3 regions of the Streptomyces sp. NPDC001108 genome follow, and region 1 is predicted to be linked to each of the others. Evidence: riboswitches for the same ligand, from Rfam matches in the RefSeq annotation. Region 1 holds a riboswitch; each other region holds the start of a gene.

Region 1 (3,268 bases):
CGGCAACGGCTCCTACGGCGGCCTCCAGATCTCGCCGGAGGTCTGGAAGGCGTACGGCGGCGAGACCTACGCGGACCGCGCCGACCTCGCCAGCCGGGCGCAGCAGATCGCGGTGGCCGAGAAGGTCCTGGCGGACCAGGGGCCGAAGGCGTGGCCGAGCTGCGCCGTCATCTCCGGTCTGGCGACGGACGCCTCGCTGCCCGGCGTCGACCCCGGCGCCACTCCCTCCGGGGGCGAGCAGGACGACGCGTCGGACATCGTCACGCCGCCCCACACCGCCTGGGAGGGCGCGGACGCGGTGGACGGCTCCGACGGCTCGGCGGACAGCCCGTCCGGCGATTCCGGCAAGCGCAAGGGCGAGTCGAACGGGAAGTCGTCGAAGACGCCGTCCGCGGAGACCTCGCCCTCGGCCACCCCGTCCGGTTCCACCGGCGCGCCGTCGAAGCCCGCGCAGGACGGCTCCGCCTCGCCCGAGTCCTCCAGCGGCACGAACGGCCGCCACCGCGGCGCCCCGGCCGCCGACGAGAGCCGTGGCGCGGACGGCGGCCACCGCGAGTCCGGCCGGCACGCCTCGCGCGGCGGCGACGCGCGCGACACGGCCGGGCAGGCCGCCGACGGCACGTACTCCGTCCGGTCGGGGGACAACCTCTGGGCGATTGCTGATGCACAGAAGGTCCCCGGCGGCTGGCCCGCGCTCTACGAGGCGAACAAGGACGTCATCGGCTCCGACCCGGACCTCATCCTCCCCGGTCAGAGCCTCGATCTCGGTGTGAAGGCCGAGTAGGGGCGGCCGGTCGGCGGTCCGGAAACCGCCTAAAAACGCCTCAGAAACCGGGGCAGTTTAGGGACCTATGTCCACTTATGCGTAAGTGAGACATGGGTCTCTTTGCGTCTTCCGGCGTGTCGCGATCCGGAGGCTCGCTCACCCCGCTCCCACCTGCGGAAACGGCAATTCTTCAGATGCAAGTACGGGCTGATTGTCTGATGTGTCCATCTTTGAATGTAGGGCTTGCGTATGTTTACGGTCGGAATCGCTCGCACCGCGGGCCCCGTCGACCGTCACGCCGAATCCTGCCGTCGGTCGAAGGGAAAACAGACGCGTACAGCGCCGTAGGCAGGAGCGGGGGACCCAGGTAAGCCGCCGGGTCCGGACGTCGGGACGACGTATCGGATCAGGCTTGGGGTGAAGTCGCGTGCTAGGACGTGCGACCGGGCAACTCACTCGGCCCGAACCCGACAGCTCACCTCGTAGGCGTCGGTGAGGAGAAGTTCCATGCTGCTTTCCAGCAAGGGCAAGCGCCGCCGCCCGTCCAAGGCCGTCCGCATCGTCACGCTCGCCGGTGTCGCGGGTGCCGCCGTCGCCGTGCCGCTGATGGGCGCCACCAACGCCTCCGCCGCCTCCGTCGCCACCTGGGACGCCGTCGCCCAGTGCGAGTCCGGTGGCAACTGGTCCATCAACACCGGCAACGGCTACTACGGCGGCCTGCAGTTCTCGCAGTCGAGCTGGGCCGCCGCCGGCGGTACCCAGTACGCCCCGCGCGCCGACCTGGCCACCAAGGCCCAGCAGATCGCCACCGCCGAGCGCCTCCTCGCCCTCCAGGGCCCGGGTGCCTGGGCCTGCGCCGGCGCCGGCAACCTGACCAACGACGGTGTCGACCCGGGCGTCGACACCGGTTCGTCCTCGAACTCCTCCGCCAACTCGACCGCCGGCTCCGGCGCCTCCGAGCAGCAGAGCACCGCCCCGAAGAAGCAGGCGCAGCCGAAGCCGGCCGAGCGCACCGAGGCCCCCGCCGCTTCCCGTTCGGACCGTGGCCAGGCCCCGAGCGCCGAGTCGAAGAAGACCGTCACCACCCCGACCGGCGAGAAGGTCAAGAAGGGTGACGGCGAGTACAAGGTCGTCGAGGGCGACTCGCTGAGCGCGATCGCCGCCGAGCACGGCGTCAAGGGCGGCTGGCAGCGGCTGTTCGAGCTGAACAAGGACATCGTCGAGGACGCCGACCTGATCTACCCGGGTCAGCAGCTGCACCTGACGAAGTAGCACGGGACCCCGCGGCGCGGGCTCTCTCCTCCAGACCGCCCCGGTCCGGCGCGCATCCCCCCGTGCGCACCGGACCGGGGCGACGCCGTCCCCCCACCCGCTCCGCCGTCTTCGCCGCTCCCTCTGCTCGGGGGAGCGGGGATGCGTTCAACTGTTGTAGTTACCGACCGGTAAATTTTGGCCGGTATGCCCGGCAATGAGGTCTCTCGGGTCGTTTTTCGTCCCAGGGGTCGGGCGGTCGTGGGGGCGGGCGGGCCGGGCCGGTTAGGCTCTTGTCGCAAGGCCAAAGCGACCCTGCACCAACAGCGTCATATCCCAGAAGGAGATGCCACGTGCCGTCCATCGACGTCGTCGTAGCCCGGGAAATCCTCGACTCCCGCGGAAACCCCACGGTCGAGGTCGAGGTCGGCCTCGACGACGGCAGCACGGGCCGTGCTGCCGTTCCGTCCGGCGCCTCCACCGGTCAGTTCGAGGCCATCGAGCTCCGTGACGGCGACCCCAACCGCTACCAGGGCAAGGGCGTCGAGAAGGCCGTCCTCGCCGTGATCGAGCAGATCGGCCCGGAGCTCGTCGGCTACGACGCCACCGAGCAGCGCCTGATCGACCAGGCGATGTTCGACCTGGACGCCACGGAGAACAAGGGCTCGCTCGGCGCCAACGCCATCCTCGGCGTCTCGCTGGCCGTCGCCCACGCCGCCTCCGAGGCATCCGACCTGCCGCTCTTCCGCTACCTGGGCGGCCCGAACGCGCACCTGCTGCCCGTTCCGATGATGAACATCCTGAACGGCGGCTCGCACGCCGACTCCAACGTGGACATCCAGGAGTTCATGATCGCCCCGATCGGCGCGGAGTCCTTCTCCGAGGCCCTGCGCTGGGGCGCCGAGGTCTACCACACGCTGAAGAAGGTCCTGAAGACCAAGGGCCTGTCCACCGGCCTCGGCGACGAGGGCGGCTTCGCGCCGAACCTGGAGTCCAACCGCGCCGCCCTCGACCTCATCGTCGAGGCCATCAAGGAGGCCGGTTACGTCCCGGGCAAGGACATCGCGCTCGCGCTCGACGTCGCCGCGTCCGAGTTCTACAAGGACGGCACGTACGAGTTCGAGGGCAAGTCCCGCTCGGCCGCCGAGATGACCGAGTACTACGAGGAGCTCGTCTCCGCGTACCCGCTGGTCTCCATCGAGGACCCGCTGTTCGAGGACGACTGGGCCGGCTGGAAGGTCATCACCGACA
Region 2 (3,268 bases), on a different contig from region 1:
AGCCGGTCGTCGTCCCAGGCGCGCCGGTCCTGGACGGACCGCAGCGACCACAGGTCCAGCACCGGGCAGTCGTAGCGGTCGGCGATGGCCCGCACATGGGCGGTGTACGTCGCGACCTTGCCACGGAGATGGCGCAGGACCGGGATGCCCCGGGTGTCGAAGCCGGTGGTGACCATGACCGTGCCGACCGCGCCGGTGAGTTCGGCGACGGCGCGCTCGAAGCGTTCGGCCACGTCGTCGGGGTCGGTGCCCGGCCGGATGATGTCGTTGCCTCCCGCGCAGAAGCTCACCAGGTCGGGGGCGAGCTCCTTGGCACGCGGCACCTGCTCCTCGACGATCTGGTCGAGGAGACGTCCGCGTACGGCGAGATTGGCGTATCGGAATTCCGGGTGTGCGGGTCCTTCGGCGTCGTGTGCCGTATCGGGGTCCGGGAGTTGGTCCGCGAGAAGTACCGCGAACCGGTCCGCCCAGCCGACGAATGTTCCGTCCGGGCCGGGGTCACCGACTCCCTCGGTGAAGCTGTCGCCGATCGCCGCGTACGACCCGATGACGCCCTGTCGGTTGTTGACGCCACGCTGCATTTTTCTCGAATCGTCTGCCACAAGCGCTTATCCTGCACCGTCGAATGTGACCTACGCGACCGTAATAAGGGGTTGACGGGTGGTGACATAGGCCACCCGGTCAGTTTTTGGCAAAGGGGGAATAGGCGGAAGGGGCGGTGCGCCACCGCGCACCGCCCCTTCCTTCGTCCTGCTCCGGGTCACGCTCAGACGTAGATGCCGTGCGAGGCCAGGTAGGCGATCGGGTCGATGTCCGAACCGTACTCGGGACCGGTGCGGACCTCGAAGTGGAGGTGCGGGCCGGTGACGTTGCCGGTGGCGCCCGAGAGGCCGACCTGCTGGCCGGCGCTCACGGACTGGCCCGCCGAGACGGAGAGGGAGGACAGGTGGCCGTACTGCGAGTAGTGGCCGTCGACGTGCTTGACGACGACCTGGTTGCCGTAGGCACCGCCCCAGCCGGCGGTGACGACGGTGCCGGAGGTGATGGCCTTGACGCCGGTGCCGGTGGAGACGGGGAAGTCGATGCCGGTGTGGCTGCCGCTGGACCAGTTGGAGCCGGAGGCCCGGTAATTGGTGGTGTGGCTGCCGGGGACCGGGTGGACGTAGCCGGAGCCGGTGTTCTCGGTGGCCGGGGCCTCCTTGGTGGCCGGGGCGGGGGCCGGGGCCTCCTTGGCGGCCGGGGCCGCCGGGGCGGGCTGCTCGGCGGCCGGGGCGGCCTTCGACGGCGTGGCCGCACCGGTGGGAGCGGTCGTACCGACGGCGGCGGCGAGGGTCAGCTTCATCCCGGGGAGGATCAGGCTGGGGTTCTTGCCGACGACCTCGCGGTTGTCCTGGTACAGCTTCTGCCAGCCGCCCGCGACGTGGTGCTCGGCCGCGATCTTCGACAGGTAGTCGCCGGGGACGACGGAGTACGTGGTGGGCGCGGACTGCGGGGCGGCCTTCGGCGCGGTGTGCGCGACGGGGGCCTGCTCCGGCGCGGCGGCCTGGTCGGCGGCGTGGGCGCCGGTGGCACCGAGCAGCGGCAGTGCGATGACGGCGCCACCGGTGCTGACCGCGGCGAAACCGCGAGCGATGGGGCCGATCTTGGGACGGCGGTGCTTACCCGTGATGGGCATGGCGTCTTTCCTCTCCGGCGCCTGCGAGGTGAGCTGTCGGGTTCGGGCTGGAGATGCCCGGCCGCACGGTGTGCGACTTCACCCCGAGCCGTCCGGATCTCTCCGGCCGGCGGCCTACCTGGTTCCCCCGCTCCTGCCACGCGATAAGTGGATGTGAATTCCGGTCGGCGGCAGGATTGGGCGGGCCGTCCGGAATGCGGTGACCGTAAGCGAGTCGGGACGGCGAAAACAAGCACCGGGTTCCCCGCCGGTATTCCTTTTCGGGAATTCGGTAGGGAATTCCGGTCACCCTCCGTGGATTACGGATCTTGTTGTTCCGCGCGGCGAACGGAATTCCCGTCCCGCCCGCCGCCACACACCGTCACGAATATGATCCCGCTCACGGGGCGCCGACCATCCCCCTTATAAGCGGGAGATGTTCGTAAAAAGTGCGCATTACGGACACGGCGGGGCGGTCAGTCCCGTCGCAGGCGCAGCACCTGCGCGTCGAGATCGCCCCGGAGGCCGGTGTGCAGCCCCCGGTGGAGCAGGACCGATCCGTGGTGGACCGCCCCGGTGTCCCGGCAGGTGTACGTGGCCGCGGGGTCGAGCCCGCGCAGCCGCAGGGCCGGCGGGCGCTCCCCGTACCGCTGGGCCTCCAGCCACATCAGCACCACGGTCTCCTCGCCGTGTACGTACTGGACGGCGCTGAGTCCGCCGCGCGGTTCGCGCAGCCGGTACAGCGCGCCCTGCTGCACCACGGGGCGGATCTCCTTGTAGAGATCCACCCAGCCACGCGCCTCGGCCAGCTCCTCCTCGCTCCATTCGGCGAGGTTCCCACCGATGCCGAGCACTCCGGCCATGGCGCTCACGAACCGGAAACGCAGCGAACTGACCCTGCCGTTGAGCTGCCGGTTCGGGCTGTCGGTGACCCAGGCGGCCATCACCCGGGCCGGGTGGAGGTGGCTGAACCCCTCCTGGATGGCGAGCCGGTCGAGCGGATCGGTGTTGTCGGAGGTCCACACCTGGTCGGTGCGGGAGAGGATGCCCAGGTCGATCCGGCCGCCGCCGCCCGAGCAGGACTCGAAGGCGACGTGGGGGTGCGCGGCCCTGAGCCGGTCGATCAGCGCGTACAGAGCGTCCACATGAGCGGTCCAGATCCGCTGCGGGTACTCCTCGCCGGGCCAGCCGGGGTCGGTGAAACAGCGGTTGAAGTCCCATTTCACGTAGTCGACGGGGGTGCCGGAGAGCAGTGCGTCGAGCTGCTCCCAGAGGTGCTCCCGGACATCGGGCCGGGCCAGATTGAGCACCAGCTGGTTGCGGTACTCGGTGCGGGTCCGGCCGGGGACGTGCTGGACCCAGTCGGGGTGCGCCCGGTAGAGGTCGCTGTCGGGGTTGACCATCTCCGGTTCGACCCAGATACCGAACCGCATGCCGAGTGCGTGCACCTCGTCGGCGAGCGGCTTCAGCCCGCCGGGGAACCGGTCCGGGTTCGGGGTCCAGTCGCCGAGCCCGGCCCGGTCGCTGGTCCGCCGCCCGAACCAGGCGTCGTCCACCACGAACAGCTCGACCCCCATGTCCGCGGCGCGCCGGGCCAGGGTCCGCTGCTGGTCC
Region 3 (3,268 bases), on a different contig from region 1:
GGCGAGTCCGGAGACGACCATCATCGCGGTGACCGTGGAGTGGGAACCGCCGGCCGAGGCGACCGTGCCGTGCACCAGCGAGGACGCGCCGCGCTCGGTGTGGGCGAAGCCGAGCACGGCGACGACACCCGCCGCGATCACTTCGAGGACCAGGAAGATTCCGGTGATCCATGCGTTGGCGCGCAGGTCCAGCAGGCCGGCGAGGGTGGCCAGCAGCATGACCCCGGCGCCCGCGAGGGGGGCCGGGATGTGCACGATGGGCGCCAGGTAGTCGGCCGTCCCCATGGAGATCACCGGGGGCACGATCATCACGACGAGCAGCGACAGCACGAAGACGAGCCATCCGGCGAGCCGTCCGGCCATGGTCGACACCATGGCGTACTCGCCGCCGGCGCTGGGGATGAGGGTGCCCAGTTCCGAATAGCAGAAGGCGACCGCGATGCAGAGCAGCGAGCCGATGGCGATGGTCAGGGCGGTGTACGTACCGAGGCTGGAGAAGAGGTCCGGCACGACCACGAAGAGGGTCGAGGCGGGGGTCACGCAGGACAGCGTGAGCAGTGTGCCGCCCACGACGCCGATGGAGCGCTTGAGCTTCTGGGGAGTGGGGCCGGTCGCCGGGGCGAGCGCCTGAGGTGCGCTGAGCGTGTCGGTCATCGTGCGGTTCCGATCAAAAAGTGCGGTGTTTGAGCGCGGGAGCGGTATCGCCTCCAGACGAGGACGTGATGAGTGGTTTCGTCGCTCCCAGCGCGTTATGCAATCCCGACGTGTTCCGCAGGTCAAGAGGTGTTCACCTTCGGAATTCGTTGTTCCTGTGATCAGTTTCGACGATTTGGCGCTAACTGAGCAGAGGACGCCGAAGGATCGGGGGGTGCGGGAACCGAAGGCCGGACCCCGGGAATTTTTCCCCCGGTCGGCATCGGGCGCGGGCACGGGGCCCATGGGTCGCGCATTCGGCGCCCCGGTGCCAGCCTGGATGCATGACTTGGGCGTCATGGACTACGTGTGGTGTGTACTCCGGGCACGGCGGCGTGCTGACGGAGGAGGTCGGTCTCCTGTCCGGGGAACTGACGGTGCACACGACCTGGGCCGAGGACACGGCCCAGATCACGGTGCAGTATTCGGGGGCGATCGACTGGTTCACCATGGTGGGCAGCCCCGTGGCGTGCTGTTCGGAGGAGGACAGCCGCCGCCTGCACGACGCGGCCGTGCAGGCGGTACGGAACGGGGCGGCGGCCACGGTGCCCGTTCCGCCCCGCGCGGCTCCGGAACGGGCGGCCGGGTCCGCCCCGGAGTGACGGTTCAGTAGGCCCCGTTGACGTTGTCGATGGAGCCGTACCGGTCGGCGGCGTAGTTGCACGCGGCGGTGATGTTGGCGACGGGGTCGAAGCTGTCCGTAGACGTGCCGGGCACGTGGTAGGCGAGGAACGTCGGATCGATGATCTGGAGCAGGCCCTTGGAAGGGGTCCCCTTGGCGGCGTTGGAGTCCCAGTTGTTGACGGCGAGCGGGTTGCCGGAGGACTCGCGCAGGACGTTGCGGTGGATCCCCTCGTAGCTGCCGGGGATGCCGTGCTCGGCCATGACGGCCAGCGACTCCTTGATCCAGCCGTCCAGGTCGTCGGAGTACGCCGCGGTCCGCGCGGCGGGCGCGGCGGCCGGCGCCGCCGAAGCGGCCTGGGCACCGAGCAGCGGCAGGAGCAGGGCGGCCGCTCCCGTACCCACGGCTATGAATCCCCTGGTCAGCGAGGTGGCGGCGCGACGGTGGCGCGTACCGGTGAAGGACATGGTGGTTCCTCTCCGTCGCCTGCGAGGTGAGCTGTCGGGTTCGGGCTGGAGCTGCCCGGCCGCGCGTCGACGCGGCTTCACCCCGAGCCGTCCGGATGTCCGGACCGGCGATGTACCTGGGTTCCCCGCTCCTGCCGTACACGAGTGGTCGGAATGCTCCGGACAGCGGCAGGATTCGGCGTTCCGTCCGGATTGACGGAGACCGTAGACGAGAGAATCCGAAGGGGACAAGACCCTTTTTCCGCATGTAATCGCCCAACAAGATCAAGTCATTTCATTTCCGGTAATCCACCTCACACCGACCCGGTGACGACCCTTGCGGGCAAAGGGATCCGCGGCATGCGGCACGGCGGTCGGGGGCGGAATGTGACTCGCACCACGGGGAGAGGGAAGCGGCGTTCCGGGCTCCGCCCCGCCGGACCGGCGAGCATTGCCAACCACTCCCCTCTGCCGCTATGGTTTCCGTGTCCTGTTGTCTCCGATAGAGGTGGACGTTGCGCATCTGAGGTCCGCGAACACCACGCCGTACGGCTCTCGCCGTATGACTGTCACGTCGTCGCAGTGTTTCCGCACTGCCCGTGGCCGCCGCGTGGATGCGACCTCGATGCATGAGCCGTCCCTCGTTTCCAGGACAGCCGCATCCTTCTCCGCTGCTCGGTCGCCGCGTGGTGCTCGCATACGAATCCCCCCTTCATTGCGATCACGACTGCGAGGAAATCCATGGCGACACCCACCGCCCCCAGCGCCTCCCTCACCTGCTCGGCACTGACCTTCCGGTGGCCGGACGGCACCACGGTCTTCGACGGGCTCTCGCTGAGCGTCGGCCGCGGCCGGATCGGGCTCGTCGGCAACAACGGCGCGGGCAAGTCCACCCTGATGCGGCTGCTCACCGGCGAACTGCGCCCGTCCGCGGGCACGGTGACCATCGGCGGCAGCCTCGCCCACCTGCCGCAGAACATCACCCTCGACACCACCCTGCGGGTGGACCACGCGCTCGGCATCGCCGAACGGCGCGAGGCGCTGCGCGCCATCGAGTCCGGGGACGTCGACGAGAAGCACTTCGAGACGATCGGCGACGACTGGGACGTGGAGGAACGGGCCCTGGCGACCCTGGGCTCGCTCGGCCTCGGCGACATCGGACTCGACCGCACCGTGGGCGAGTTGTCCGGCGGGGAGACCGTGCTGCTGCGCCTCGCGGCGCTGCTGCTGGAACGCCCCGACGTCCTCCTCCTGGACGAACCCACCAACAACCTGGACCTGTTCGCCCGCCGGCGGCTGTACGAAGCCGTCGACTCCTGGCACTCGGGCGTGCTGATCGTGGTCAGCCACGACCGTGAACTGCTGGAGCGCGTGGACCGCATCGCCGAGCTGCGCGCCGGTTCGGTGAACTGGTACGGCGGCGGCTGGTCCGCGTACCAGGAGGCCGTGGCCACCGAGCAGGAGGCGGCCGGGCGGACACTGCGCGCCGCCGAGGCGGACGTGCGCC

The links. Region 1 has a riboswitch for cyclic di-AMP ahead of ACWC97_RS30175 (transglycosylase family protein). Riboswitches for the same ligand answer to the same signal wherever they lie in the genome.
Region 2: another riboswitch for cyclic di-AMP. It lies ahead of ACWC97_RS02210 (M23 family metallopeptidase); the one in region 1 lies ahead of ACWC97_RS30175 (transglycosylase family protein).
Region 3: another riboswitch for cyclic di-AMP. It lies ahead of ACWC97_RS00815 (transglycosylase SLT domain-containing protein); the one in region 1 lies ahead of ACWC97_RS30175 (transglycosylase family protein).

What each region holds. Positions count from the first base shown of each region.
Region 1 is NZ_JBSFKL010000019.1:88,252-91,519, reverse strand. Features, by position in the region: gene ACWC97_RS30180 (transglycosylase family protein) at 1-784, shown strand, start outside; cyclic di-AMP (ydaO/yuaA leader) riboswitch at 1,097-1,270, shown strand; gene ACWC97_RS30175 (transglycosylase family protein) at 1,274-2,038, shown strand; gene eno (phosphopyruvate hydratase) at 2,371-3,268, shown strand, end outside.
Region 2 is NZ_JBSFKL010000001.1:502,948-506,215, forward strand. Features, by position in the region: gene ACWC97_RS02205 (SGNH/GDSL hydrolase family protein) at 1-602, opposite strand, end outside; gene ACWC97_RS02210 (M23 family metallopeptidase) at 767-1,675, opposite strand; cyclic di-AMP (ydaO/yuaA leader) riboswitch at 1,679-1,835, opposite strand; gene ACWC97_RS02215 (alpha-galactosidase) at 2,131-3,268, opposite strand, start outside.
Region 3 is NZ_JBSFKL010000001.1:191,603-194,870, forward strand. Features, by position in the region: gene ACWC97_RS00805 (APC family permease) at 1-654, opposite strand, end outside; gene ACWC97_RS00810 (hypothetical protein) at 978-1,295, shown strand; gene ACWC97_RS00815 (transglycosylase SLT domain-containing protein) at 1,300-1,782, opposite strand; cyclic di-AMP (ydaO/yuaA leader) riboswitch at 1,784-1,973, opposite strand; gene ACWC97_RS00820 (ABC-F family ATP-binding cassette domain-containing protein) at 2,503-3,268, shown strand, end outside.